4 regions of the Paenibacillus sp. TSM33 genome follow, and region 4 is predicted to be linked to each of the others. Evidence: a T-box and tRNA genes for the amino acid it is inferred to sense, from the RefSeq annotation. Region 4 holds a T-box; the other regions hold tRNA genes.

Region 1 (7,290 bases), on a different contig from region 4:
TATGTGGCCTGGTCTGAGTTGTTGACGTTGGTTAACCTATGCGAAGAGTTATCCTTCTCTTGGAAAGAAGAATTTACTGCTCACCAAGTGGAGTATGTAGAACAGCGAGTGTTGTCTGCACAAGTGCTGGACTTCTGGTACGAGAAGAACGATACAAAAGAACATGATCACAGTGTAAATCAGTCGGGATAATTTGTTGCTCTGTTGGCAATCCATATAAGTAGTAAGCGGAAAGAGACCTAAATGATTCGTTTAGGTCTCTTTTTAAACTTTTTTCATGTGTATAAAATTATGGCCGTTGTGTTGAAAAAATGGATAAGGAGGGGACATGGATGATAATGGACGAAGAATTGGATGCTTATCGACTCTCTGGTGAAAAGGTACGCGTTGTACGCGATGGATTGGAGTCCAACGATGTGGTTGGCATTGTACTGGCATGGGATGATGAACAGGTGCTTATTCGCCGCCAGAATCGACGTGTGGTCAAGCTGGATCGCAGTTATACATACCAGCCGTTCAGCGAGCCGCGTCACAATCCAGTAGATCTGGATTAAGAAACGAGTTCCAAATGGGGATTGGATAAAAAACTGGGTGTTTCATTAGGCATACAGAAACTCTAAACCGGACACAGTAATGAAGGAAAACTCAACAGAGAGGGCGTGCTGTGTCAATGACGGTTATGGACGAAAAAGTACATGCATACAAGGATCAAATCAGCCATTTGGAAGATAAGTTGCCCGAGGTAGTTCATGCCTATCATCGCTTTACCGGAGAATGTTTCCAAGCTGGCAATTTAGATGAAAAAACCAAGCAACTGATTGCGCTAGGTATTGGCTTATTTGCCAACAATGAAGTGTGCACGTTTTATCATGTGAATGAGGCGCGTTCCAAAGGAGCCAGTGACCAGGAGATTATGGAGGCCGTTGCTGTAGCTGCTGCAGTTGGTGGAGGACATGCTCTAAGTCAAGGGGTTACCCGTGTACAGAAGGCGTTACATTAAAGCGAATCATTATACAGATATACTCATACTCGTAATAGCGAACTTAGATTATTCTAAACAAATGATAGTTATGGAAAGAAGCTTCCGAGCACAGTTGGTGCCTGCGGAAGCTTCTTTTTGCGTGTAGTGCGGGGATTATGCTCTTTTGCTTGCAGCAAAAGCAGCAGGGCGAGGGGATTTATGCTTATAGGCAGAAGAAGATGCAACCCAACTTCGCCCGACAACGCGTAGGGGTTTGGGGGTTGAGTTATTGGGTAATTGGGGGCGATATTTCTCTGGTAAAGGTAGAGACGCCGTATGAGGCATAGAGGTAGGGAGCCCCAAATAAGCTCGCATTCGTTCATACATTTCTTTGCGGAATGCGGACATAGGCATACTGAACTGCTCTTTGACGTCTTTATATATATAGGTGGCGTGAACGCCGGAGTGGTTTTGTTGGATGTCTAGAACACGAACGTGATACTTTTTAAATTCATGTTTAATTTCAGATAGCAGGATTCCGGTACGATCTATTCCTGCGTTAACCATTTCGACATAAAGATCAGGGGTTTTCAGTACGCCGCTTTCTTCAAGAATGAGGCTGTCACGCTCAAATACTTTCTGAATAAAGGTAAGGAGCAGATAACTTTTCACAAGAGAGCATGGATGCTGATTAGTATCTGGAGAGATCATTACCATTCACCGCCTTAGGGAAATGTGATAATAATTCATAGTTATTGAAGTGAAGGAACCTATGTTCCTGAGAACCTATGTTCTTATATTATCGTATTATTCCTTTTTTATCAAGTGAAAATAAAAGGTTTGACAACTTTATTTGAGCATGGTATGATCTATCTTGTCGCTAAGAAAGATTGATTCTTTCGAGATAGACGACAAATATATATGCGGTCGTGGCGGAATTGGCAGACGCGCACGGTTCAGGTCCGTGTGGGCTAACCCCCCGTGGAGGTTCGAGTCCTCTCGACCGCATCCATTTAGAAAAGGTTTATAGAATTGCTCTTGTAGCAGTTTTATAAGCCTTTTCTTATATTCGGAATTATTGCAGATTTCCCAGCAAGGATTCCATTACAAGGACTTGCACTTTGTTCGAGTTGATGAGCAATTCTTTTATATATTTCATTTTTAAGATATGATAGAAAATAACATGTTTTATGATGAAGCTATTGAAAGGTTGGATGAAAGATGGAAAAAGCAACTTTTGCAGGCGGATGCTTCTGGTGTATGGTGACTCCGTTCGAGGAGCAGCCGGGCATCCAAGGTATTGTCTCAGGCTATACTGGAGGGATGATTGCCAATCCGACCTACGAACAGGTTAAAACAGGAACAACAGGGCACTATGAGGTGGTGCAGATTACATTTGATCCTGAGCTGTTTCCTTATGAAAAGCTACTTGAATTGTATTGGCCGCAAACAGATCCTACCGACGGAGAAGGTCAATTTCAGGACCGAGGCACACAATATAAACCTGCAATTTTTTATCATACGGAGCAGCAACGAGAGCTTGCACAACAATCCAAGGAACAGTTGGCACAAAGCGGACGTTTTGATAAGCCAATTGTAACGGAGATTCTTCCCGCTTCGATTTTTTATCCGGCAGAGGAGTATCATCAGGATTACCACAAAAAGAATGTGAGGCATTATAAGGAAGATCGAGCCCAATCTGGTCGTGATGAGTTTATCGACAAAAACTGGTGAATAGCTTTAATATACGTTATTACGCACACTATAAGGCAGATCAGAGATTATATCTCAGATCTGCCTTATACATATTTAAACGGTTTTACTCACACAATGAAGGGACAGAGAAGGAGGCTGACCCGCAAATGAGTACACGACGGAAGTTGCAACTGAGAAATATAATAAAAAAAGCTTTAAAGGCATCACGCAGCCGGAAGGATTCGTCTTATGCGCTTATACACCATGCAAGATCTAGAATGCAAATAATTGTAGTGCTTTGTATTTCAGTCTGTATGTTATTTATGGACTGTAGAACTACTTTTGCTGAAGCGATAGACCAACAGAACCAGTGGCAAAAGAGGGTTGCCGTCATTATTGACGATCTAGGAAACAATATGAAAGGTACCGAGGAGATTTTAAATTTACCCGTCAAAATCACCGTTGCTGTAATGCCCTTCCTGCCAACAACCAAACAGGACGCTATGGAAGCGCATAAGCGTGGTCATGATGTTATCGTCCATCTTCCAATGGAGCCCAAGCAGGGCAAGCCTGAATGGCTTGGACCTGGAGCAATCAAGGCTAATATGACGGATGCAGAAGTACGCGCCAAGGTGACAGCAGCTATTAAGGATGTTCCGTATGCCATAGGAATGAATAACCATATGGGCTCCAAGGTCACCTCAGACAAGCGCATTATGTCCGTTGTGCTTGATGTGTGTAAGGAACATGGACTATTTTTTGTTGATAGCCGTACTAATTATCGGTCAGTGGTGCCTGAACTTGCTGCTAAAAAGGGAATGCCGCCAGTGCGAAATGATGTTTTTTTGGATGATGTTCATACACTCGCCCATGTGAATCGGCAACTTACCAAGGTGGTTGAATGGTTGGCTGAGCACGACACCTGTGTAACGATTGGACATGTCGGCGTGTCTGGCATGTATACCTCTTCAGGACTTCATTCATCGGTTCCCAAATTAAAGGACCATGCACAATTTGTCGGCATTAGCGATCTGGTGCGTGATGTATGGGGATGGACAGGAGACCCAGCCACGAATACTACCATGCCGTCAGATGCGCAATAATGCCTTCGGCTATAGCTTGAGCAATGCTTTTTTGACCGGGATCCCCGGAAAGCATGGCTCGGTCCTGTTCATTGCTGATAAATCCGGTTTCCACAATTACAGCGGGATGCTGGATTTTATTTAGAAGATAAAAGGGTTTTCCGTACATGGTTTGTCTATTCATGCAAAATAAGCGGTTTAATGAATGCTGAATCCGTTCAGCTAACAGATAGCTGCTGCCTTCATCCTGATACAGTACAATGGGTCCTTTTTTTTCGGCCCGTTTTGCCCAATTGACATGCAGGCTTACAACCACAGCAGTGGGCAGTTGTTCTGTCAAGCTTTTACGTTGGGCGAGGTCTTTAAGATGCCGTGATTTGGACTGCAACCAACGGTTATCATCACTCAGTGCGTAGTCCTTGTCCCGATTCAGAACAGCAGGGTAACCCTGGGAGCGTAAGATCAGGTACAGTTTTTGAGCAATAGCAAGATTAATATCTTTTTCCAGAAGTCCTTTGTGACTTGTTCCACCATCCACACCACCATGACCTACATCAATCAGGACGACGGGTTTGGCAAAAGCGTGATAGGACCGGTTAAACTGGATTTCTGCATGCTTGTTTGTCTCGGTGCTTTTCTCATCAGGCTGTGTAGTTGCATAAGCTAACGGGGGAAATATAGCACTGCAAAGGATACAAAAACTTAAGCCCAGCCCAATCAGCCATATCCTGTTTAACTTTTTATTCAACACGTTCTATTCCTCCAATGGACGAATTGATTGTTTACTGAGAACCATGCATAACAGACATCAAACCTAAAGAGCATTGCTGCCTTTAAATAGAACCATTAGCCTTGGGGTAACTGTTAGTTGAAGATAGTATGTTCCATTTAAGGGGAACCATGCATAGTTATTCCCGCAAGGGTTAGAGCTACTGGAAACTGTGCAAGCTAGTGGTATCTGCACCTAATGTGTAATTTGATATTTCCAAGCATGGTGATCGGAAGTGATAAGTGCAGATGGAGGAGGTAATGAGGATGGCGAAGAGTGACGAGCTGGTGACGTATATAACACAGCGGATTGTGCGTTATATGGAAACGCCGCGTGATGTTCGACGCAGCCAAAAGCAAGCCAAGGAGCCGTGGGTGAGCAAATGGTTTGGTATGTTGCCCCTCGCTCTCAAAATGTGGATAACATCCACACGCAGAGGGCGAAGAGAGCAACGTTAAACACGCCAAAGAGACCACAAGAGGCATGAGAGAAATGCCATTTGAGGTCTCTTTTTATGTTGTTCTAAGGATAATTTCAAATACCTTTTTATGGTTACTGAAATAACTAAGATTTCAAATACAAAAATTCACCATAGGGCAACAACTTTTGTAGTGGCACAAATCGGGAAAGTCCATCGTGGTAGGTCAATGCATATAAAATGGGTTCGGACGGATGATCAGGAGAAATCCAAGCTTGATACCCGCTAATGGACAAGGGTCCCCCAAAGGCAAAATTGATACTTGTAGCAGAAAAAATCATACGTGGTGAATTACTTAACGCGTCCATAAATTGGCCTGTGTCATGAATGGAAAGTTCTTGCTTAGGTTGAAGCCAGCCCAGATCCTCATAGGGATCGAAAGGATCAGACGACACAGTAACTGCTTGTGCCTGAGTTTTCAAAAAGGGTATAGATGAAGAAGTCGCGTTGTTCTGGAGCTTATGCTTCCAGCTCCCATCTGCTACTTCAACAGGTAGCGGATCGCCAGTAACAGCATCAATACCTATTTGGCTACCCGTAGAGGAACGCACCAGCCAGTAGGCTAATAGAGGTTCCTCATACATAGGTGTAATTTGCAGCTTGTCGATAGAAGAAAATTCGGTTTCTGTGAGGGACATAAGAGATTGACGAAGTACATCCATACTATAAGGTCCACCTGGTCCATTCCCGTATTCGTTGAGTTGATAAGCGCCGCTTGGGTCAGATCCGATAATCAGGTAGCCAATATATTCTCCTGCATGGTTCACTTGAACAAGCCAGCTATGGGTCCCGGGTCCGAGCGGATGGTAGCTGAGCTCGGCGTCTTTCCACGAAGCAAAAGGGGGCTGCGACGATAGGGATTGTACGGTGTCGTCCGCTGTTCGCTTCACGCCCTCGGGCACTCCTTGCTGCTGATTAGGAAGCTTTGACGAAACGTCCCCAGGGGAAGCGGAAGGAGCAGTAGGACTCATGGATTCCATTGGAGGACCCCACGAGCTTTCATTGTTGATGGGTGCTGGGCTTAAATTGCTTTCTGAAACGGCTGAGGGGGCAGCATGAATGGAAGTGAACGGACAGACTGCGGACAGGCCGATCAGGACAGCTGCGATCATACCTACGCTATAGTGCCCGGAATGATTTTTCTTCAATGGAATCCACCTTTCTGTCGGATGGCTTGCCGACGGAGGCATTCTTTTTTAACTAGCATACAGCCTGTCCGATGAAAAGACTGCTGCACTCTGTCGGTGCAAATGTCGTATCCAGGTTCACTTTTTGTTGTCGATACATAGGAGATAGGCTTGACTATGCTTGTAGTTGCGGCAGTGGAAACTGGTGTAGGCTGAAGCAAGATGTTACAACTTGACGACATGTCTGCAATTCTTCCGCGAAGGAGCGTGAGATATCAGTTACCGCAGATGAAATATCCCGCAGTTAATGGCGGATACGAGTACCTTTGGCTCATATTGCCATACCATTTCTTTACGGCGAGCTTGATGCTGTTCCATAACGGATTCTTTTTTATCCTCTTCCTCTTTCTGTTCCTTGATGAGATCATCGTAGTAGTGGTCAATAACCTCTAGTTCCTCGCGTAATCGTTCCTTCGCCTGCTCAGCCCAGCTATAATCTTGCTGTCGGAGCTGTTCGGTGAGATAGCTTTCAAGCGAGGCGGAAGCCTCAGGTACAGATAGCTGCGCTGGCTGTACATGCATATTGCCTGCCAGCAGCGGACTGAGTTGCCGGTTGCCGAGTATGGCGCCAAAGTCGGCTACAATAGTGCCACTTTTGAGTGAAATCCCTAGCCACTGAAGTTCTTCACGCTTCAAATCGCAGGCAAACTCAATCTTGTAGCAGACGCTGAGCCAAGCTTCATAGACTACAGGAGAACGGGCAGACAACTGACGAGCATCAGGCTGCTCGAACAAATAAACATATTTTCCTCCATCCCGAGCGGCTTCAAAAATTTGATGCAGCCGACGGCTTCCGTATCGAAGCTCCTCCTGCATAATACGGCCAGGCCCTAATTGCGGCAACGTCGGTACATGACCAAAGTACCGTCCCATGACCTGATCTTGTGCTGCATTGCCCGCTTTAGGAGCTGGCGGGGTCTGGGCCGCTAAACGTTCCTGTTCCGTCCGATAGGCTTCCCCATCAAAGATGAATGTGAAGGACATCGTCTGCGCTGGAACGCCAGTACGCTCTACATAGCCCCAATAGTAGGGGCGGTTTGTCAAGGCTTTATCTGCCTCTGGAGATAGCTTGACGGTAACATGGTGGGGAGACCTCTCAATGATGCTGCACCCGGTAG
Region 2 (7,290 bases), on a different contig from region 4:
CAAACTTCCTGTACCAGTTCACCCAGCGCCTGACGCACCGTTTGCCGACTAACTGCAAATTGTTCAGACATTTCATGTTCAGAAGGAAGCTGGCTTTGCGGCTCCAGTTTGGATGAATGAATCCATGATAAAATTTCCTGTTTAACTTGTATATATTTGGGCGCCATCATTTCCTCCGTACTTGCCATATCATGTACCTATTCGTATTCCACAATTATAGTATAGCATTCATTTGTACATACAAGTGTTACAGGAGCATAATATCGTTGTATAGATGCCGAAGGCATAAACCCATTCACAAATCCCTTCCTCATGCTTAAACTGAGTATCTAAGGACTCTGATGTAGGTGTAACACACATTATGAACGAAGCAACTGATGTTCATTCATATACTTGAGTCCGGTATAACGATCACGCAAAGTATGTGCCGTGCGCAAAGCACGAGCAAGCTGTTCCTGCGTAACCCCCAGCTCAGCAATGGTAGACGGACCTCCAACCTGAGCTAGCCATGCACGCATCTGTTCCGATGTAGGCAAAGTCCGATATACTTTGAAAGCCTCCACATCCTGATTGGCAGCCAATTCCCTATACATGTCAGACAGTAAAGCGGATGCAACGCCCACCTTGGCACCATGCAAAACTTGCTTGCGCCCCTCTGCAATAAAATCCATTTCAATTCGGTGAGAAATATGATGCTCTCCCCCTGAGGCAGGACGTGAATGATCAATCATCAACATCGAAATACCGGATGCAATCAGCGCATTCATCAACACCTCGACCCCCGCCTTACTGCCTGCCGCGATCTCATTGACATGCTCTACACAAGCACGTAAAGCCTCCTCGGTAATTCGATTAGCTACAGGTGAATACGGCTCGTTTCCCAAATCTCTGGACACATGCCAGTCCGCTAATGAGGTGAACTTGCCGAGCATATCACCAAAACCCGCGGCAGTCAGCACTTGAGGGGCATTTGCCAGTACGGACAAGTCAGCGAAGATCGCCTCCGGCGGAACGGCTTGGAACGTCTGCTTGCTGCCATCCACAATTAATGGGGCCCCCGCTGAGGTAAAACCATCTACAGATGCAGCCGTTGGGACTGACAAGAACGGACGATTCATTTTATAGCACACAAAGCGAACCAGATCATGAATCGTACCTGACCCTACAGCAAGCACAGCCTGACTTTGATCCGCCACACCCAGCAGAACCTTCATGATATAAGTTTCATCAGCAATAACATCCCCTACCGCATTCGGAGGCAGCCGAACTACATCAACTGTCAAACCTGCTTCACGGATTAATTCAGCTACTTTTTTCCCTGCTGCCGCTGAAGTATGCTCATCCTCTACTAGAGTAACATGCTGATAATTCTGTTGATTCAAATAAGAAGCAATGGATTCAAGTGCTCCATCCCGCACCTCGATAAACAATTCAACCTTTCGGTGAGGATGATCAGCGTTACTAGCCTGCGCCTCTTCGTTCCACAGCTTGATCTGCTCATTCATATTCATTTCATCAGCCTCCTGAAAAGGAATAATTTGTACAAGAATGATCCATACTAATAAATAGATTCCGTTTGAAAACGATTACTATTTAATTGTACGCACAAATGTAGATACAAGTCCAGAAAAAACGTACAAGTTACGATTCAATTCAACCATTCGAAAGGAACAATATTATGAAATTTGGAACAGATATTGCCTGTGCACTCGGGTTACTGGCAGGTACAACGTTTGGTAGTGGGGTTGCTTTTTTGTTCGGCTGGCAAGCTTATCGTGCACTGACTTCTGTCACGGTTTTTGGCATTGCAGGGATTATCATTACCATTGCCGTTTTTCGCTTGCTGCACCGGAAGTCGCTTTCTACGTCCAATTCTCAATGAATTCTGTTGAAAGCCAGACCATTTTAATTTTAACTGCATACATAAAAAAACGGGTCTCACAAGCCATTTGCAGCTTGAGAGTACCCGTTTTTGATTTGGAACTATTTACTTAAACTTCTGGATCAACGTCCAGTTCATAATCAATTTCATCAAAACCGAATCCAAACAATTGAAGAAAATCCAGACGATATTGCTCAAGATCACCCAGTTCGGATACGTTTTCGGTAGTGATCTCAGACCAAGCTGCTTTAACAGCTTGCTGCACGTCATCTCTCATTTCCCAGTTATCCAGGCGAATACGTCCTTCTTCATCCGTTTCCACAGTGGCCCCACTGTATAGTGTCTCAAACAGACGTTGCGCCTGTTCAATACATCCCTCGTGCAGCCCTTTTTCTTTCATGACCTTAAACAGTAAGGAAATATACAGAGGCACTACGGGGATAGCCGAACTGGATTGTGTAACCAAAGCTTTATTCACTGAAACGTAGGCCTTCCCATGATAAGGCTCCAGTTGCTTTGTTAAAGTATGCGCTGTGGCTTCCAAATCATTTTTAGCTTGGCCAATCGTTCCTTTACGATAGATAGCCTCCGTAATTTCAGGACCAATATACGAGTAAGCCAGTGTGGTTACTCCTTCAGCCAGCAAATCGGCTTCTTCCAACGCTTTTAACCATAAGGACCAATCTTCGCCACCCATAACCGTGATGGTGTTCTCAATCTCCTCCTGCGTAGCTGGTTCCAGCGTAATTTCCGACACGACACCTGTGTTGGTATTCACCGTTTTATTCGTAAACGGCTGTCCAATGGGCTTGAGAACGGAATTAAAGGTTTCTCCCGTATCAGGATGTGTCCGTCGCGGTGAGGCGACACTGTACACGATCAGGTCTACCTTGCCCAACTTTTCCTTGACCAGCTTCAACGTCTCCTGCTTAACTTCATGGGAAAAAGCATCTCCATTAATGCTTTTCGCTATGTAACCAGCTGCTCTGGCCGCTTTTTCGAAGGCCACTGTATTGTACCAGCCTGCCGAAGCCGTACGTCCCTCTGAAGCAGGACGTTCAAAGGATACTCCTATAGTGTCAGCTCCCATACCGAAGCTCGCAGCAATGCGGGAAGCCAGTCCATAACCTGTGGAGGCTCCGATCACGAGTACCTTTTTGGCTCCTTGTAGTGACGTGCTATTTTTGATGTAGTCGATTTGGCGATTAACATGAGCCGCACATCCTGCAGGATGCGCAGTCGTACATATGAAACCACGAATTTTCGGTTTAATAATCATTGCAAGGGTCCCCCTACTTTGGCATTCATTTAATATTGATGGAATGGTTGTCAGTCATAACTATATTACAAATCAGCTTGCGGCTCAACATTTAACATAGTGCTTGAAGGCAACTCGTCATATACTACGACAACAGCTATCCCACGAACTGCCGACTCTAGAAAAAAGAAAATCGCCGTAAACATCATAGCCTACAGCGCTCTTTTTACTCTACTATTCATTTTGACTCATTTTCCAGCAACATCACATCTTCTCCTTGCCGTTGTCTTATCTTGATATTAGTCCTTCCCCAGGCACACATTAGGTGAATAATTTCATTTGCTGTAATTCCATATTCCGTTATATAATACTCCACTTTTGGAGGCATTTGATTATACACATGTCTGCCTATGACCCCATCCTTCTCAAGTTCACGAAGTTGCTGTATAAGAACCTTTTGAGAAATGCCTGGAATACTACGCTGTAATTCACTAGTCCTCTTTCTACCAGACATTAATAAGCATATGATTAAGGATTTCCACTTACCTCCGATGATCTCAAGTGTTGCTTCTATGCCTAAATTATATTGTTTCATACGACCACCTCTTTAACACTAAAATAACTAAATTTATCTAATTCATTCTATAATCACATATCTTCACTCTAAGAACCATGCACACTTTCAAGTAACTATATTACTTTATTGTGTGTATTTACTTTTTTTATAGCGTACAGAATAATAATACGTATCAACAAAAAGCAAATGATGCTATGTAAGAAAGGTGATTTATAATGAAGACTCTCGTGATTTTAGCACATCCGAATATTGAAAATTCCAGAGTAAATCAAAGATGGAGACAAGAATTGCTTCAATATACCAGTGAAATTACAATTCATGAAATTTATAAAGAGTATCCCAACTGGAATATTGATGTTATGAAAGAACAAAAGTTACTTGAAGCACACAACCATATCATATTTCAATTCCCTTTATATTGGTATAGTTACCCTCCTTTATTAAAAAAATGGTTTGATGATGTTTTCACCCATGGATGGGCTTATGGTTCAAAAGGTGATAAATTAAAAGGAAAAAAGCTAGGGATCGCCATGTCGATTGGCGACAAAAAAGAAAACTACTTATCTACGGGTTCCGTTACATTTACGGTAGATGAAGTTATAGCCCCCTTTAAAGCAAGCGCAGTACATGTGGGCGCCGTAACATTACCCTATTTCGCAGTCTTCGCAGCCTCGTTTCAAGCAAGTGACGAAGACATTAATCAGAGTGCAAAGGACTATATCAAATATATATTCCAGCATAAATAAAATGGCATGGCTGTTTAACAGCACGTATCTTAACCATAGAAAACAGGCTCTTGGTGGCATCCAGCCAACCCAAGAACCTGTAATTGTTAGGTATAATGCGGTCGAGAGGACTCGAACCTCCACGGGGGGTTAGCCCACACGGACCTGAACCGTGCGCGTCTGCCAATTCCGCCACGACCGCATACTATGTATTGATGGCGATATTTTAAATCACCGTAATTAAGATTATATATTGAATAAAGCTTAAAAGCAAGCCGTTTTATATTATATTTTCTATGAATAATTCCTGCAAATATAAGAAAATCACTGGATATCACCAACCAGATATGGTAAGATGAACGCATCAGGAAAGGAGGTGCGTCAACATCAATAATCATATGTTGAGCGTATCCCTTACCCGGTCCGTTATTCTCTAATTTGCAGAGTTGACGGAGGCGCGGGATACGGATCAAGGCTTTAATTAAGCGCCACGGGTAGAAAGACCGTCCACGGACGGTCTTTTTTATTTCAGCATCATACTTTAAGATTACATAATGTGAAAAGAGGCGTTACGATGTCGATTAGACCCGCAAATGTAGAAGAGTTGAAGGAACTGGTAGCCATTTGGCTGGATGCTTCCGTAGAAGCCCATCATTTTATTGCTCCACAGTATTGGACATCTCAAGCTGCCGAGATGGAGAACAAGTACCTTCCCCTCGCTCAGAACTACGTTATCATACAAGATGATCATACGATCGGCGGCTTCGTTTCCATGATGGACGGATACTTGGCTGCTCTGTTTATACGTGTTGATTCTCAAAGAAAAGGCTATGGCAGATTACTATTAGACTGGGTTAAGAAGCAGCATGATAAAATTCAATTAAAAGTGTACCAGTCCAACACGAAAGCATTTAACTTTTATACTAAAAATGGATTTACCATTCAGGCAGAATCAGTGGATGCCGAAACTGATGAGAAGGAATTTGTGATGATATGGACAAAACATTAATGATAATGAAGCACCTCTAGCTTTTTAGAGCAAAGGCTCCGCTTCCGTATCCATACGGAACAAGCAGAGCCTTTTACTTTTATATAACACAACTAACCATATAGTCTCTTATTTAAGCCCATAAACCTCGGTATATAAAATCTCTTTAAACGGAGCAAACGCCGATTCAGACAACGCACCTGGATAGCTCATAATCTGAAGCTGCAGATCTGCCTGTCCTTCTCTTAAAGGGGGCTGTACATATTCAAAATGGTTTAAATGGAACCCCAATCGTTCGTAAAAGCCGATCCTTCTCCGTGACCATTCGTCCACTGGCGGCTCAACCTCCAGCACTACCGGCTGATCAGACTGTGAGACAAATATACTCATGAGCTTTTTGCCTAATCCGCCACCTCGTATATGGGAATCTACCGCGATATGCTCTACAAACCGAAAATGTTCAAATTCCCAGCCCGCCAAAAAAGCGACTATATTCCCCTGCTCATTTTTTTCAGTGATAATACGATAGCTAGGATGTTTCAATAAAGCCTTTTGGGACTCAAACGTCCTGCATTCTGATGCTGGAAAAGAAGACTCCATAATCGCATATATTTCAGAAAAATCGTGTTCATTCATCATGTATCCCTAGCTCCTTTACCTCTAAATCCCCCAAATGAAAGGCTGTCTTTTATTAAGAGAAAGAGGGATGATTATATCTTGTTTAATTCCATAAGCGTCAGCAACATATGTTCCAACAACTCTGGAATATCCTCCATCTGATCTTCGTTAATTTGCCTGGAAAATCGGAGTTCAATCCTGTTTTGGTATGTAGATGTCTTCTCTCCGTAAATCTGACTTAATGTCTGTACTGGCCGAAGATCAGGCTTCCAAATGTCGGTCAGTAGATTTTCAATCCGGCTGCATTGTGTCTCCATCTCTCGAATCTTCATATTAAAATACAGCAACAAACTGCATCCCGGCGTTTGCTCTTCTATTTCCAAAATTTCTGCAGCCAGGTTGTTTAAATCCATCTTTAGTTGAAGCTCTGCCGTCACACCTGGCTGTTCTCTCAGACTGAACTGTACGCCAAATTCACGCGACATTACCGACATCTCCAATCTATCGATTCGCTGCGTAATGTTAATACGTGAATCCAAATTATCCAGATCGTAAACCGCATTTTCCATAGCTACTTTTAAATTATCAAAAACGGTCGGGTCGAACATTTTTCTCACCTCCAATTATTGAGTATAACATAGCTTTTGTTACCCCTGAAATAGAATGCCCCTTTTCATGAAAGCATATTAAGATGAGCTTTATAGTATACAGCAAGTTGACTAATTCTTAATGGAAGTTTAGCGAATAAATTTGTAAAAACACATAATTGTGACAAATATATATATATTTTTGTTTATTATTCCATTTTTATTCCAATTTATTGGAATACACTATATAATACTGGATGGGATTAGTAATACATAACATATAAATCCCACAAAAACAAAAGAAGGGAAGAGATTATTAAATGAAAAAGGTAGTTTTTTCTGCACTAGGTCTTGCACTTCTATTAAGCACATCCACCGCCGTTGCATCTGCTCAAGAAGCTCAAGAAGGAGCACCCGCTTTACAAAAGGAATCTATCCAGCTCTTTGGAAATGGGACTGACAGAGAGCCTAATAACTGGTTCGATGAAGCTAGTGAAATACTGGTGGGAGTTGACATCTATGGGGAAATAGGCAAACACATCGATGGAGGTTATGACAATAGCGATTATTATAAGTTTAAAGCCTTTCAGTCTGGTTGGTATCAATTTAATATTCAAGGGGACATATATCCTAATACATGGCTGAGACTTGGTTT
Region 3 (7,290 bases), on a different contig from region 4:
CGTAGCCATTACAGAAGAAGGCGACGCTTTTTGTGAACAGGTATTTCATACCTTCTCTAATAAAATTCAAGAGAGACTCGTGTATTTGCCGGAAGAGGAATTATTGCACTTGAGTGAAACGTTGAACGAATTGAAGCAGATTTTACTTAAAATCGAAAACTCTGCTACGTGATTGGCGTAAGCGAGCTGACTTAAAGACCGCCCTTTCTTCGGAAAACAGGCGGTTTTTGTTGCATATTGTGGTATAATGAAAACCAACATACATAATTCGGTAATTTTAGCACACGTGATCTTTGAAATGGGAACAGGGGACATGATATCGTTATTTGGAGAGCCTGCTAGGGAGGAAGGAACTTCTATGCAATCTATTTACCAACGCATTGAGGAGCTCATTAAGGAACGAGGTATGACCAAAAAGGCGTTTTGCCAGCAGTTGGGCATTAGTACAGGGAACTTTGGAGATTGGAAAAGAGGAAAAACGACACCAGGCACGAATAAACTCATAGAAATCGCTTCTTTTTTTGACGCTAGTCTGGATTGGATTATGCTGGGTCGAGACGTGCAGAGTAAGGTGCTAAAGGAGTCGCAGGACCCTTATTTTTTTGGAGCTTCAGGGCAACTGAATTGCCAAGGGGTATCGCTAAGTGAGGCGGAAAGAGATTTTATACTTGAGTATATTGAATTTACCCGCTTTCGTAAAGAGAAAAACCAGCCCAATTCAACTACTGATTAATGTTTGCTGTGGGGTTTGATAAGGACATTTTAATGTGTACAATTGAAAATTAATTAGAAAAAGCTACAGTGTCGGAGGGGAAACGTTGTGGGAGATCAAACTATTTATCAGCGGATTGAAGCTTTAATTAAGGATCGAGGAATGACCAAGAAGGCATTTTGTGAAAAGCTTAAAATTAGCTCAGGGAATCTCGGTGATTGGAGAAGGGGAAAAACAACGCCAGGTACCGCCCATTTGATTCAGATTTCGGACTTTTTTAATGTATCGCTCGACTGGTTGATGAAAGGAATTAAGCCGGGGGAAGGCGTACTTCAGGAGCAGAAGGCTGCTTATTTTTTTGGAGTGATGGGGCCATTGAATTGCCAGGCTGAAGATCTTGAGACAGAAGAACAGAACTTTATTTTAGAATACGTTGAATTTGCGAAGTACCGTAAGCAAAAAAGGGAGAAGGACAAAACAAAACTTGAATAATCTATGGCTAAACGCCTGGGTGAATAACCCGTAAAACGAACTGAGGGTTCGGTTTACGGGTTTATTTGGTTTCCTGATAATATGGCGACGCATTGGTTGCTGAAATGCTTGTTCGGTTAGTGTGGTGTCGCCTCCTTATAATCGTTATCGTCGATATTCAGAATTGCAGCAACTTGTTTTCTGTACCTTTGTGCTTTACGGGTGCCGTGAATCAGATTGGACAAGCGTGAAGGCGGAATATTATGTGTCTCGCAAAATGTTTTCTGATCCAGCCGAAGCTCGACAAGCCTTTGTTTGATGGCCCACCCGAAGGAGGTGACAGGCATTTTGTTGTTCAAGAGAAATCGCCCCTTACGGATTCTTACGGAATAATTGGTGTGATATAATAATCATCAGTAAACATGTTAGAATTAACCATCTAAAACTATGATACACTTTTATACGTGTTTATACAATCTTAAATACGGTATTTCGTTAAAATGATTACTTAATTAAGTGCAAAAAGTGAAAATAATCCGATTGTAGTCTGTTAGTGGTGTGAATTTGGATACATGAATAAAAAATACTCTGCCACTTGAGGAAAAGGCAGAGTATTTTTATTGTGACTGCTAGATTGATGAAGCGACGCATCAGAGAGAGGCAGGAAGGTGTTTAAATAGGACTGAGGAGAAAAGGGGGCTAGATGCATTCCATTGGCTACTATGGCTCATATAGGGTGGCTGAGTGATGTAGGAACTGGTCCGATGTCTGTGAAAAAGGTAACGCTGAAATGAGCTTGGTGTAGGTTCGTTAAACTTCTTCCAGATGGTGAGCAACTCGCTGGTCATATGATCGATAAGAGTATTTTTTTCCTCGTAAGGAGGATTGAGCAGTCTGAAGGCATCTTCGATACAGAAGGATACCGCTGTGGCAAAATAGCCGTGAACGGTTTGTTCTATATCGGTTCCGAGGAGGAAGTTAATCCAAGTGTGGACAGTAGCGAGTGTGCCAATTGCATTGTATTGATTGAGTGCGTCTTTCAATTGATCAAATGCAAGCCAAGGATAAAGAGCTTTGGTGAGCTTGAGCAGACGCTGGCCTGAAAGTCGTGACTCTTTTACATACTGCGAGGAAGGATGCTGGGTGTACAGCATTTTATCAATAAGGGCGATCCGCCAACTGTCATTCTGCTGGATGGCTGCATACAGACTTTTGATGGCCATGCCGTCAAGGGTTGTAATTTGAGGGTACCAATCGTCTCGCATGTAATGTTTAAGATCCTGCAGACTGTTCAAGTGTCCGTTACGAAAACGTTCCTCCAGTCCATAATAACGGGTAAAACCACCAATGGGCAGGGAAGGGTCCAACAATAATGCGTAGTTTAGCAACCGGTTACCTTTATGCAGAATGGTTCGCCTCCTTGAAGTAAATATTTGTGTAATGTTATTTAACTTGAATATTGATTTGTAATAAAAAATCGAACATTTATGTAATATATATTTACACTTAAAGCTCTATTGTGTCAAATTAAATAATTTTATTGCTTATATATGTTAAATAAAATTACATTAAAAATAATTATAATATTCTTGTTTACAAATTGTTGCTGAGAGAGTATAATAAATCTGTTGCCTCAATACATTATGACATGCGGTCGTGGTGGAATGGCAGACACGCTATCTTGAGGGGGTAGTGGGCGTACGCCCGTGGAGGTTCGAGTCCTCTCGACCGCATTATGTGCAATACCCAGTTAAAAAAGCATCCTGACACGTTTTACGTGAAGGGATGCTTTTTTTGTTAAATACTTTTCATTATATCATCCCGTCACAGAAACGGTCGTATGGGCAACGGACTGCTCGTTAACTGTAATGAAGAAAGATTGTCAGTATTTCTGCAAAAGCTTCTTAATATCTTCTACAAGCTTATCTGGAGTGGTTTGCGGCGCATAACGCTTAAATACGTTACCTTCTCGTGTAATTAAGAATTTAGTAAAATTCCATTTGATCGCTTTGGAGCCTAATACTCCTGGAGCAGTGTGGGTCAGGTAGCGAAATAGAGGATGTGCCTGATCACCGTTCACATCTGTCTTGGCGAACATGGGAAAGGTCACTCCGTAATTGATTTGGCAAAACTCGGAGATCTCCTCGCTGGAACCCGGCTCTTGTTTGGCAAACTGGTTGCTGGGAAATCCCAAAATTTCAAACCCTTGTTCATGATACTGGTCATATAGTTCTTGTAGCGCCTTGTACTGGGAGGTTAACCCACATTTGCTGGCAGTATTCACGATAAGAAGAACTTTCCCTTCGTATGTGGATAACGGAATTTGTGCCCCTTGTAGGGTCTGTGCATCATATTTATATACGCTCATGATATCCCTCCTCATTCAATATTCTACAATTAAATTGCGAACAACTCAACAAGGGGTTGCAAGTTCAGAAGAGTCTAAGTCTACAGGCATTGTGCTATTGTAAAATCGTATTTTGTTCAAAACGGTAAATCGCACTTCAAATGGAGCAAGTTGAGGTGTTTCTTCTCACAAAAAAGGGTTCATTCGATAATTATCTAGTACATATAGCGCATTTTCTTTCTTTTTTATAAATAAAGGGCAACCGTACCATACCCTAGGCCAATATTGACATGCCTTTCATTTTCAAAAAGGGGTGAAATAGAGAGTTTTAAAGAGATAGGAGAAGCATATGTTGTTTGTAAGCGTTATCCTTAATCTTCTATGCTCTAAAGGGTGATTTATAGCCTTGTCATTGAGCTTTACAGTCTTCCTTGCACGGGTGTATGATTCAAGACGTAATTTCAAATTAACAACAATGAAGCAACAACGAATTGTCTAAAGCGCTGAATTTTGCAGTTGCAAAAACGGGGGAACCAACGAGTATATACTGCTTTGCAAGCCGTGTGTCTCATGGGGTGAATTTTCCGGCCAAGTGCCGTAAATAGGGCGACTCTCACGTCCGAATCCGACAGCTAACCTCGTAAGCGTACAGGGAGAGGCAACAAACCGCCGTGTGCAGCCATGGTTTATTTTATCATGGAATGTATGAAGCCGGAGGAAGCCTTTTTCCTTCGGCTTCTTTTTGTTGTCTTTTTATACCGGGAGAGGAGCTACTGATGGAAGGTCGGTTAATTATTGTCACTGCACCGAATGAAGCGGGCAGAAGTTTTGTGAAATTGCTTATGTTCAAAAAATTGGCGTTTGCAGTTCTCACAAATAGCACCCAGGAGGAACGACAGCTCAAAAAAATGGGTGTGGAGCACATTGTGCGCATCAATACGATGCAAGCGGGAAAATGGAATTTTCCTAAGAAAGAAATTGGTAGTGTGTATTTGTTCGAAAACAGCTTGAATCTAACTTGCCGTTTCCTGCAAATATGTCGGCCACTAACATCAGAATCGATCTATGTTATTACGCACGGCTGTAATCCACAAGGAATTTATCGGGGATTGGGAGCGGACCATGTGATCTACACATTGAACGGAGAGGTGGGTTTCCTGCTGAACGGATAAGCACTTATAACATAGCTGGTTTTATGATTTTATGATGGAATCGGAAATAACGATCTGAGGAGCGATATGGAGGGTATGAACATGATGGATTTATACATGCTGCTCGTAATGGCTGTGAGTTATGGAGTGATACTGCTGTTTGTACGCTGGTGTGACGCGCAGACCTCAAAAGGAGGGCGAAGAGGATGATCGTTGTGCTAGGGCTCACGGCTATTGTGTTCGTGTATTTAATCTACGCACTCCTGAATCCTGAAAAGTTCTAGTCAACTATAGGATCGAGCAGGCAGGAACAGCAGATCAAGAATGCAGCATCAGAGGTGCAGATTTTCGCAAACGTGTGCACTCAATGGATGATCTGAATCAGGTCTGTTGTTCCAAATGCAGGAGCATTTTAAGGAGGAATAGAGGATGGAGCTACTGCAAATTGGAATTGTGATCGTCATATTGTTGCTCTTGATAAAGCCGATGGGTACCTATATGTATCACGTATTTTCGAATGAACCGAATCGGACAGATCGGATTTTTGGTGGAACGGAAAAGCTGATTTATAAAGCTGTAGGCTTGAAGAAACAGGACAGCATGCGTTGGACCACGTACGCTATGAGTTTCATTGCAACCAATGTGGTGCTTGCGGGGATCAGCTACCTGCTATTGCGCTTGCAGGCTATACTCCCGGGCAATCCGGTTGGGAACAGTAATATGGAAGCATCATTGGCCTTTAATACGGTAATCAGCTTTATGACCAATACGAATCTCCAACATTATAGCGGAGAAAGCGGGCTTACGTATCTGACACAGATGGCGTTTGTCACGATGATGATGTTTACTTCGGCTGCTTCAGGGTTTTCGGTTGCTGCGGCTTTTATGAGGGGATTGACGCGGCGCGGTGAAGGGTTGGGTAATTTTTTTCAAGATTTTATTAAAGCCAACATACGAATTTTCCTGCCGCTTGCCTTTGTACTTACGCTAGTGCTGGTTGGGTTAAAAGTACCGCAAACGCTACAGCCTACGGCGGATATTACGACTTTAAGCGGTACACAGCAGCAGATTGCTATGGGACCCATTGCCTCATTGGAATCCATCAAGCATTTGGGCACGAACGGGGGCGGTTTTGCGGGAGCTAATTCTGCGCATCCTTTTGAGAATCCAAGTCCTTGGACGAACGTACTGGAAATTTTGGCAATGTGGGTAATGCCAGCTTCTCTGCCGTATACTTTTGGGTTGTTTGCCCGTAATCGCAAGCAGGGCTGGATTATTTTTAGCTCGATGATGGTCTTGTTCCTTATTTTTCTAACCATAACGTATGTATCGGAGAAGACGGGTAATCCGTTAATCCAGGCACTGGGTATGGATGCATCTCAGGGAAGCATGGAAGGGAAAGAGGTTCGTTTCGGCATTGGACAATCGGCATTATTCACTGCGGTCACAACGGCGGCAACGACAGGTTCGGTTAATAATATGCATGATACACTGACCCCGTTAGGCGGTATGGCTGCTTTAGGAGAAATGATGTTAAACGTCATTTTTGGCGGCAAGGGTGTCGGACTGATGAATATGCTGATGTATGCGATTCTGGGGGTATTTATATGCGGACTGATGGTCGGAAGAACCCCGGAATTTATGGGTAGGAAAATTGAAGGCAAGGAAATGAAACTGATTGCGATTGCCATTTTGGTACATCCGTTTCTTATTCTTGCTCCAACTGCGCTTGCATTTATGAGTCATTGGGGATACGATGCGGTCTCTAACCCTGGATATCACGGGTTGACTCAGGTGCTCTATGAATATGCATCATCTGCGGCAAATAATGGTTCGGGATTTGAAGGTCTTTCGGATAACAATGTGTTTTGGAACGTCACAACAGGAGCGGTTATGTTCTTTGGACGATATGTATCCATGATTGCATTGCTGGCTGTGGCGGCTTCGTTGAATGCCAAAGCGCCGACCCCGGTGACGACAGGCACACTGCGCACGGACAATAAGCTGTTTGGAGCCATCCTAATCGGAGTGGTCTTGTTGATTGGTGCGTTAACCTTTTTGCCGGTGATCGTATTAGGTCCTGTAGCTGAATTTTTGACCATGTGATGAAGAATGAGCATAGAAGGAAAATGAGAATGGATGAACGGGGTGCTTGATCATGAAGGAACAACGCAAACGCATGCTGGATAGAAGCATCTTGAAGCAGGCGGTCAAGGATAGCTTTATCAAATTAAATCCGATGATCATGATGAAAAATCCTGTCATGTTCGTCGTAGAGATCGGTACATTGGTTGTGTTGCTCATGCTGCTGCTTCCCGGTTATTTTGGAGCCGGTAAGGAAATGGGCTTTAACTTGGCTGTATTTATTATTCTGGTGTTCACGCTGCTTTTTGCTAACTTTGCTGAAGCGCTTGCGGAGGGACGAGGGAAGGCACAAGCTGCTTCCTTGAAAAAATCCAAGCAGGATTCACAAGCTAATAAGCTCGTCGGGAATGAGATTCAGGTGGTCAGCTCGACTGCATTGCGTAAAGGTGACGTGGTAATCGTCTCTCAGGGCGAAATGATTCCAAGCGATGGTGAAGTCATTGAAGGTCTGGCCTCGGTGGATG
Region 4 (7,290 bases):
GAATGACTTGCCAAGTGATGGATAGAAGTAACTCTCATCTCAAACTGCGCACGATCACCATCAATCTCAATTTCTGAAGCAATAAACCCTGCTGCTTGAACAGGCATGTCTTCTATAACAGAAGACGATACATGAAGAGCACCAGGAATACTGCTCACGTTATGCGTATCATGCCAAAACCAATGAAATCCACCACCACTTAAAGCAATCCATAGTAATACCATATGTCGGATGGGAATTTTCATCATTAAAGCTATAAGCGGGAAAACCAGGGTAACTCCCGCCCACAGCACCAAAAGTATACGCCCCGAATACAGACACGCCCCCGCACTTCCTATAATCCAACAAACAGTGAGGCTTAATATTGGCCTAGTCAACACAAGTTGGGCTTGAATACAATCACCTTCCATTAGCAAACATTGCTTTCTATCCAACACACAAAACAAAAAAAGAACCCCTGACAAAATAACATTGTCAGAGGTTCTTCCTCGTTTATTATCTAATCCTTAACATCCATCAGCGTTTCCTGCGGTGGATGATAAGTCTCCAGCATGCGAAAGGCGATTCCCTTTTCCTCCATCATAGCACGAACCTTGTCGGCATCTTTTGGATAAGGTCGGTGATATACAATCTCCACAATACCGCTGTTCGCCAACATATTGGCACACGTCCAGCACGGCTGGTCGGTGACATATACTGAGGAGCCTTCACGGTCAATCCGGTCAGTAAACAGCAGCAGGTTCTGCTCCGCATGAATAGTGCGAATACAACGCTGCTTCTTAACCATTTCCTCCCGTCCATCACGGTGAACGACCTCATATTCCTCCGAGATCATACAGCCTGCCTCAGAACAGTCAGGCACCCCGGATGGTGCTCCATTATAGGCCGTCCCCAATAGCTTCTTACCTTGCACAAGTACGGCTCCAACATGACGCCGCGAGCAGCGCGAACGGGTGGATACCATATAAGCGATATCCATGAAATAGGTGTCCCAGTCCTTGCGTACATCTGCACTCATTTCCATCTCTCCCGTATAAACAAGTTAAACGTAAAACATACCCGTTACAGCCACTCTCAAAGCCTACACCGTAAACTTAAATAAGTTATAAGCTAACATAAGGCTTCATTTTCGCTAACATTTTAGCTCCGATTCCCTTTACTTGATCCAAATCGTTCACACGCTTGAACAGTCCGTGCTGATTACGATAGTTCAAAATAGCCTCGGCCTTTTTAGCCCCAACCCCCGGTAGCTCCATTAACTCGGCAGCAGTCGCTGTGTTGATGTTTATCTTTTTTTCACCGGAAACGGATGGAATAACCGAATCATTCACCGTATTTGTCCTACTCGTCGTTGTAGCATTCGAACTGGCAACAGCTGTGTCTGATCTCGAATCCGCAGCATCTGACTGCTTTACGGTACTTGAATTCCCCACCATGGAGCGTTCACTCATAGCAGCAGATACCCCCGTAGAACTCTGCTTAGTATTCTGCTTCACATCGTCAACAGCTTCGACATTCGCACTGCGTTCAGCTTGGTCTGAAGCCTCTTTTACAGCATGCTTTCCTTGGGCATACTCACTGCTGCGCTGTGACTCAATTGGCTGCGACTCTATCGCCAAAGCCTGCTCCACCTTTTGGTTAAGCAAACTCCACTCTTCTTGTGGCTCAGTACGCTGCCCTCCAGCAAACAAAATAAGTCCACTCCCGATTACAGCAAGCGTTATTGCCGTTCCTGTCCATACGCGTTTCATTTTTCGTATCGTCCCCTACTTCATATGGATTTCGAAATTGAACCGACTGAAAACCACCTTTTCAATCTAACAGAGCAAATCTGTCCAATTCTCGTCAAACCGGAGGTTGTAAACACCTCCATACGGTCTCGCTGTGAGTATTTATACAAAGAGTGGTACGACCCCAGGCACAATCTAACATGCTCAGACATAAAATTGGTCATGTCGGCCAAGACCCAATGCATACATTAAGAAGAATGACAGCACAGCGTCTATACCGCAAAGTATGAAAGGAGGGCGTTGAACAATGAAAGTTGGATTTATCGGGACTGGCAGCATGGGAAGTCTGCTAATTGAATCTTTTATTCATTCGGATGCACTCAAACCGCAGCAAATATTAGCAAGCAACCGAACGTATTCCAAGGTAGCCGAGCTAGCCCGTCGTTATCCAGGTTTGCACGCAGCCCAAAGCAACCGTGAGACGGCAGCGGAAAGCGATATCCTATTTATCTGCGTGAAGCCGCTGGAATCAAAAACCGTAACGGATGAAATACGCAACGTCATTACAGAAGAGCAGATCGTCGTTTCTATCACAAGTCCAGTACAGATCCGTATTTTGGAGCATGCATTAAAAGCCAAGGTGTCCAAAATTATTCCGAGTATCACTCACCAGATTGGAAGCGGAGCCTCACTATGCATCCATGGAAACCGGATTACAGAGGAGGATCGCTCCCTTCTGGAAGAGCTTATGTCCCACATCAGCAGGCCAATTCGGGTTAAAGAGTCTCATACACGGATCACATCGGATTTTTCGAGCTGCGGCCCTGCTTTCTTGGCCTTTTTTATGGACCAGTGGATTCAAGCCGCAGTTCAAGCTACAGGTATAGACCGTACAGAACTATGCGCATTGGCTGGTGAAATGATCATCGGCACGGGAAAGCTGCTCACGGAAGGCGGGATGACACCAGCCGAGTTACAAGCAAGAGTAGCGGTTCCCGGAGGTATAACCGCCGAAGCTCTCGCCTTGTTGGACATCAGCCTGCATAGTGTATTCCCTGAGCTAATACGGGCCACGCACAACAAGTATGAAGAGGACATGCAAAAGATAGATGTCTCCTTCGGCCTAAAGCCGATTAACCGGCAACAATATTAACCAGCTTACCCGGAACAGCAATTACCTTACGAACCGTTTTACCAGCCAGTGCCTCCTGAACGCTGTCCAGCGACAAAGCAAAGGATTCCATCGCTTTGGCATCAAGATCTTTAGCAATCGTTGCACGCTGTACAATTTTACCATTCATCTGGATGACAATTTCCACTTCAGCGTCCACCGTCCATGCTTCATCATAAGCAGGCCAAGCCGCGTAGGTAATGCTCTCGTTGTGTCCCAGCAGCTGCCACAGTTCCTCGGCCAGATGCGGTGCAAGCGGGGATAGCATTTGCACGAAGTTTTCCATCGCTGCACGCGGCAGAAGGTCTGCTTTGTATGCATCATTGGTGAAGATCATCAGCTGGCTGATCGCTGTATTAAAACGCAATGCATCCAGATCCTCGGTTACCTTTTTCAGCGTTTTATGCCAGGTCCGTTTGAACTCGTCACTACCGCCGTCATTTTTAATTTTTTCGTTCAGGCTACCATCCTCGGAAACAAACAGGCGCCATACGCGGGACAGAAAACGATGCGCTCCCTCAACCCCATTCTCATTCCATGGCTTGGTCGCTTCCAGCGGCCCCATAAACATTTCATAAATACGCAGCGTATCGGCGCCAAACGTATTTACAATATCGTCAGGATTGATGACATTACCGCGTGATTTACTCATTTTTTCATTATTGTTGCCTAGAATCATACCCTGGTTAACCAGTTTATAGAAAGGCTCTTTAGTTTCCACTACGCCGATATCATATAGCACCTTGTGCCAGAAACGGGCATACAGCAAATGAAGAACCGCATGTTCTGCTCCGCCAATATACAGATCAACAGGCATCCATTCGCGCTGTTTCTCTTTGGACACAAGCTCTTTATCATTTTTTGGATCAATAAAGCGCAGGTAGTACCAGCAGCTTCCTGCCCATTGCGGCATCGTATTTGTCTCGCGACGTGCTTTCATACCTGTTTCAGGATCAACGGTTTCTACCCAATCTGTCGCATTCGCCAGTGGGGATTCACCTGTACCTGAAGGCTTGATATTGTCCATCTCTGGCAGTACGAGCGGCAGTTGATCCTCAGGAACTGTTTTGATCGTTCCATCTTCTAGATGAATTACTGGAATCGGCTCGCCCCAATAGCGTTGGCGGCTGAACAGCCAGTCACGCAGACGATAGGTTACTTTGCCCTGCCCTTTACCCTCAGCTTCGAGCCATTCGATCATTTTCGGAATAGCTTCCTCATTGGTAAGTCCATTCAGCAGGCCTGAATTGACATGCGGGCCATCCTCGGTGTATGGCTCTTTGTCCACGTCCCCACCTTGAACGACCTCAGTGATTTTCAATCCGAACTTCTTGGCAAATTCCCAGTCACGTGTATCATGGCCCGGTACTGCCATAATTGCACCTGTTCCGTAGCCTGCCAGTACATAGTCGGCAATCCAGATTGGCAGCTTTTCGCCGTTCACCGGATTCACTGCATAAGCTCCTGTGAATACGCCTGTTTTATCTTTGGCCAGATCCGTACGCTCCAGATCGCTTTTCCGAGCAGCTTGTTCACGATACTGTTGTACAGCGTCCCTTTGCTCAGGTGTAGTAATCATATCCACCAATTCCTGCTCTGGGGCCAGCACACAGTAGCTTGCGCCGAACAGCGTATCTGGACGGGTTGTAAATACTGTGAGCTGCTCGTCATAGCCTTCAATTGGGAAATGAACCTCTGCCCCGGTAGACTTACCAATCCAGTTCCGCTGCATATCCTTAATACTCTCGGACCAGTCCAATTCCTCCAAATCATCCAGCAAACGATCGGCGTATTCCGTAATTTTCAGCATCCATTGACGCATTGGTTTGCGGATAACCGGATGGCCGCCACGCTCACTCTTACCGTCAATTACTTCTTCATTCGCCAGCACTGTTCCCAGTGCTGGGCACCAATTCACGGGCACTTCAGCTACATAAGCGAGACCGCGCTTGTACAGCTGGATGAAAATCCACTGTGTCCATTTGTAATAATCAGGATCAGTAGTGCTGATTTCACGATCCCAGTCATATGAAAACCCAAGTGATTTGATTTGACGGCGGAAGTTGTTTACGTTCTTTACCGTAATTTCGCGTGGGTGCTCGCCTGTATCCAGCGCATGCTGCTCGGCAGGCAGACCGAAGGCGTCCCAACCCATCGGATGCAGTACGTTGTAGCCACGCATTCTTTTATAACGTGAAACAATATCTGTAGCTGTGTATCCCTCCGGGTGGCCTACATGTAGACCAGCTCCAGACGGGTACGGAAACATATCCAAAGCATAAAACTTCGGTTTCCCCGGCTCTTCCCCAGTGCGGAACGTTTTGTTCTCATCCCAATATTTCTGCCATTTTGGTTCAATACTTTGCGGTTGATAGCCGTGCTTCGGCTGTGTGTCTGTCATTGTCTTTTCCTCCTCAAACGGTATGCAACAAAAAAACCTCTGCATCCCGTAGCGTGTCAGCGCTAGGGACGAGAGGTTATATTCCCGTGGTACCACCCTAGTTAGCAGAAAGCGTTCTTCGCAATCTACTCCCTTTGCACCTGATAACGGAGGTGATCCGATGCGCATTAATAACAGGATACTAACACCTATATAGTGTTTTCCTGCGTTGGACGCATATCTCCGAGGTGAGTTCGCTTTGCACTGTCAACCGGCTTGCACCACCCGCCGGCTCTCTACATGTCCAGACAAAACTACTATTCCTCATCAGCGATTGTTTAACCGTTAATAATGGCACTATTATATTGAAAACCACGAAAAAAGTCAAATAAGGACTACATTTGATACGAAGCTCCATCTTCATACTAGTTGTCCATGACACATGAATACGAATGTTTTATAATAACTCCAAGTTGCAATGATTCAAGTTGAGATGAGATAAGAAAGGTGAGCTGAGACATGACACAAATTAAAATTTTCGGAATAAAAGAAAAGCTAGATCCGATCAAGAAGCAACTTTCAGAGGTGATTCACTCTGCCGTGGTGGATGCGTTCAACTATCCTCCAGACAAGAGGTTTCATCGTTTTTTTCCTATGAATCATGAAGACTATATCTATACAGATAATCGCTCCGAGGCGTACACCATTATTGAAATCAGTATTTTTGAAGGCAGAACGACAACAGCTAAGAAGCAGCTCATTCAGCTGTTATTCCAAAGAATTACGGATCATTTTGCCATTGCTCCACAGGATCTTGAGATTACTATATTTGAAACCCCGAAACAGAACTGGGGCATTCGGGGTGTACCGGGTGATGAACTTCAGCTGAACTATAAAGTGAATATATGAGTGCAAAAAGACGCTCTTCATGACTCCATGAAAAGCGTCTTTCTTTTTTCTTATTAGCTCAATGAAACCTAGCTATTTTACAGCGACATAAAACAGTCTCGCCGCGTCATCTTCTGCTTCTACCCATTCAAAATCTGCATATACCTTCACATCACGAAAACCCGCTTTGGACAATTCTGCCTTCATCCAGTCTGGATCATAAGCACGCTGCACATGAATTTCCTCAAAACGCTGGTACAGATTGCGTCCTTCTTGTTCTGCTTTCGCAAAGATACTAAGATGATGCTCAATTTCACAACGGGGTGTATCCAACGCGCATGTCCAGATATACGAGATAGAGCGTTCATCCAGTACGAATGGTTGTTCTTCATCATAACGCAAAAATGTCTGGGGATGATGTACATCAAACAGAAAGGTTCCACCGGGCTTCAGACCAGTATACGTTCTGCGAAAAGTAGAAATGATATCTTCTTCCTCAAGTAAATAATTCAGGCAATCGCAAAAAGAAATGACAGAATCCACGGGCTCCGGTAAAACCCATTCTCGCATATCCTGCTGTATCCAGCGAACGCTTCCCTCACGAAACAATCGCTGTCCTTGAGGAGTGGTTTCCATTTTGCGACGGGCTACTGCCAGCATGTCAGAGGATAAATCGATGCCAGCCACCTCGAAGCCCGAGTTAACCAGTGGAATCGTAATTGAGCCCGTTCCGCAGCCCAGCTCGGCCACTGTATGCGGCATACCGTATCGATCCCAAGCCTGCCGTGCAAAGCGCAACCAGTCTGGGTAAGGCATGTCCTGCATTAGCTCATCATACACATAGGCAAACTTGCGGTAAGAAGCCATCTTTTACTCCCCATTCCCGTCCTTCGGTTTAGGCATTTTCTCAACCAGGTAGGTCCAGTTTTCTTTTTGTGTAACCAGCCCTTCCTTCATCAGCTTGCCCATCGCACGCTTGAAGGCGGATTTACTGATACCAAACCGTTGCTTAATAATATCCGGCGGCGTTGCGTCAGAATATGGCATACCGCCACCCGGACGTTCTTTCAGAAATGCAATCAACCGATCCGCATCCTCATCACGGCCTACTTCCTTGCGTG

What was found. The T-box of region 4 lies ahead of leuS (leucine--tRNA ligase). A T-box ahead of a tRNA ligase gene usually reads a tRNA of that ligase, here a tRNA-Leu.
Region 1: it encodes a tRNA-Leu, which carries the amino acid that the T-box ahead of leuS (leucine--tRNA ligase) is inferred to sense. The anticodon was not compared.
Region 2: it encodes a tRNA-Leu, which carries the amino acid that the T-box ahead of leuS (leucine--tRNA ligase) is inferred to sense. The anticodon was not compared.
Region 3: it encodes a tRNA-Leu, which carries the amino acid that the T-box ahead of leuS (leucine--tRNA ligase) is inferred to sense. The anticodon was not compared.

Annotation. Positions count from the first base shown of each region.
Region 1 is NZ_JBLZXB010000010.1:1,030,418-1,037,707, forward strand. It holds gene ACN6NF_RS08745 (hypothetical protein) at 1-192, shown strand, start outside; gene ACN6NF_RS08750 (hypothetical protein) at 333-554, shown strand; gene ACN6NF_RS08755 (carboxymuconolactone decarboxylase family protein) at 671-1,000, shown strand; gene ACN6NF_RS08760 (YhjD family protein) at 1,136-1,672, opposite strand; tRNA gene ACN6NF_RS08765 (tRNA-Leu) at 1,885-1,969, shown strand; gene msrA (peptide-methionine (S)-S-oxide reductase MsrA) at 2,183-2,695, shown strand; gene ACN6NF_RS08775 (divergent polysaccharide deacetylase family protein) at 2,824-3,759, shown strand; gene ACN6NF_RS08780 (N-acetylmuramoyl-L-alanine amidase) at 3,734-4,489, opposite strand; gene ACN6NF_RS08785 (YqzE family protein) at 4,774-4,965, shown strand; gene ACN6NF_RS08790 (hypothetical protein) at 5,072-6,133, opposite strand; gene ACN6NF_RS08795 (YqhG family protein) at 6,392-7,290, opposite strand, start outside.
Region 2 is NZ_JBLZXB010000010.1:945,528-952,817, reverse strand. It holds gene ACN6NF_RS08370 (substrate-binding domain-containing protein) at 1-167, opposite strand, end outside; gene ACN6NF_RS08365 (sn-glycerol-1-phosphate dehydrogenase) at 360-1,511, opposite strand; gene ACN6NF_RS08360 (hypothetical protein) at 1,679-1,882, shown strand; gene fabV (enoyl-ACP reductase FabV) at 1,992-3,161, opposite strand; gene ACN6NF_RS08350 (winged helix-turn-helix transcriptional regulator) at 3,379-3,735, opposite strand; gene ACN6NF_RS08345 (NAD(P)H-dependent oxidoreductase) at 3,933-4,463, shown strand; tRNA gene ACN6NF_RS08340 (tRNA-Leu) at 4,560-4,644, opposite strand; gene ACN6NF_RS08335 (N-acetyltransferase) at 5,017-5,451, shown strand; gene ACN6NF_RS08330 (GNAT family N-acetyltransferase) at 5,560-6,069, opposite strand; gene ACN6NF_RS08325 (hypothetical protein) at 6,141-6,656, opposite strand; gene ACN6NF_RS08320 (hypothetical protein) at 6,956-7,290, shown strand, end outside.
Region 3 is NZ_JBLZXB010000010.1:561,610-568,899, forward strand. It holds gene ACN6NF_RS06425 (MarR family winged helix-turn-helix transcriptional regulator) at 1-172, shown strand, start outside; gene ACN6NF_RS06430 (helix-turn-helix domain-containing protein) at 359-733, shown strand; gene ACN6NF_RS06435 (helix-turn-helix domain-containing protein) at 821-1,204, shown strand; gene ACN6NF_RS06440 (Rha family transcriptional regulator) at 1,321-1,542, opposite strand; gene ACN6NF_RS06445 (urease accessory protein UreF) at 1,834-2,571, opposite strand; tRNA gene ACN6NF_RS06450 (tRNA-Leu) at 2,834-2,916, shown strand; gene ACN6NF_RS06455 (glutathione peroxidase) at 3,066-3,551, opposite strand; cyclic di-AMP (ydaO/yuaA leader) riboswitch at 4,022-4,193, shown strand; gene ACN6NF_RS06460 (hypothetical protein) at 4,307-4,702, shown strand; gene kdpF (K(+)-transporting ATPase subunit F) at 4,888-4,965, shown strand; gene kdpA (potassium-transporting ATPase subunit KdpA) at 5,111-6,787, shown strand; gene kdpB (potassium-transporting ATPase subunit KdpB) at 6,840-7,290, shown strand, end outside.
Region 4 is NZ_JBLZXB010000017.1:1,060,059-1,067,348, forward strand. It holds gene ACN6NF_RS16630 (ComEC/Rec2 family competence protein) at 1-296, opposite strand, end outside; gene ACN6NF_RS16635 (deoxycytidylate deaminase) at 500-1,018, opposite strand; gene ACN6NF_RS16640 (ComEA family DNA-binding protein) at 1,104-1,751, opposite strand; gene comER (late competence protein ComER) at 2,038-2,883, shown strand; gene leuS (leucine--tRNA ligase) at 2,864-5,302, opposite strand; T-box leader at 5,364-5,621, opposite strand; gene ACN6NF_RS16655 (tautomerase family protein) at 5,801-6,190, shown strand; gene ACN6NF_RS16660 (class I SAM-dependent DNA methyltransferase) at 6,263-7,036, opposite strand; gene ACN6NF_RS16665 (CvfB family protein) at 7,040-7,290, opposite strand, start outside.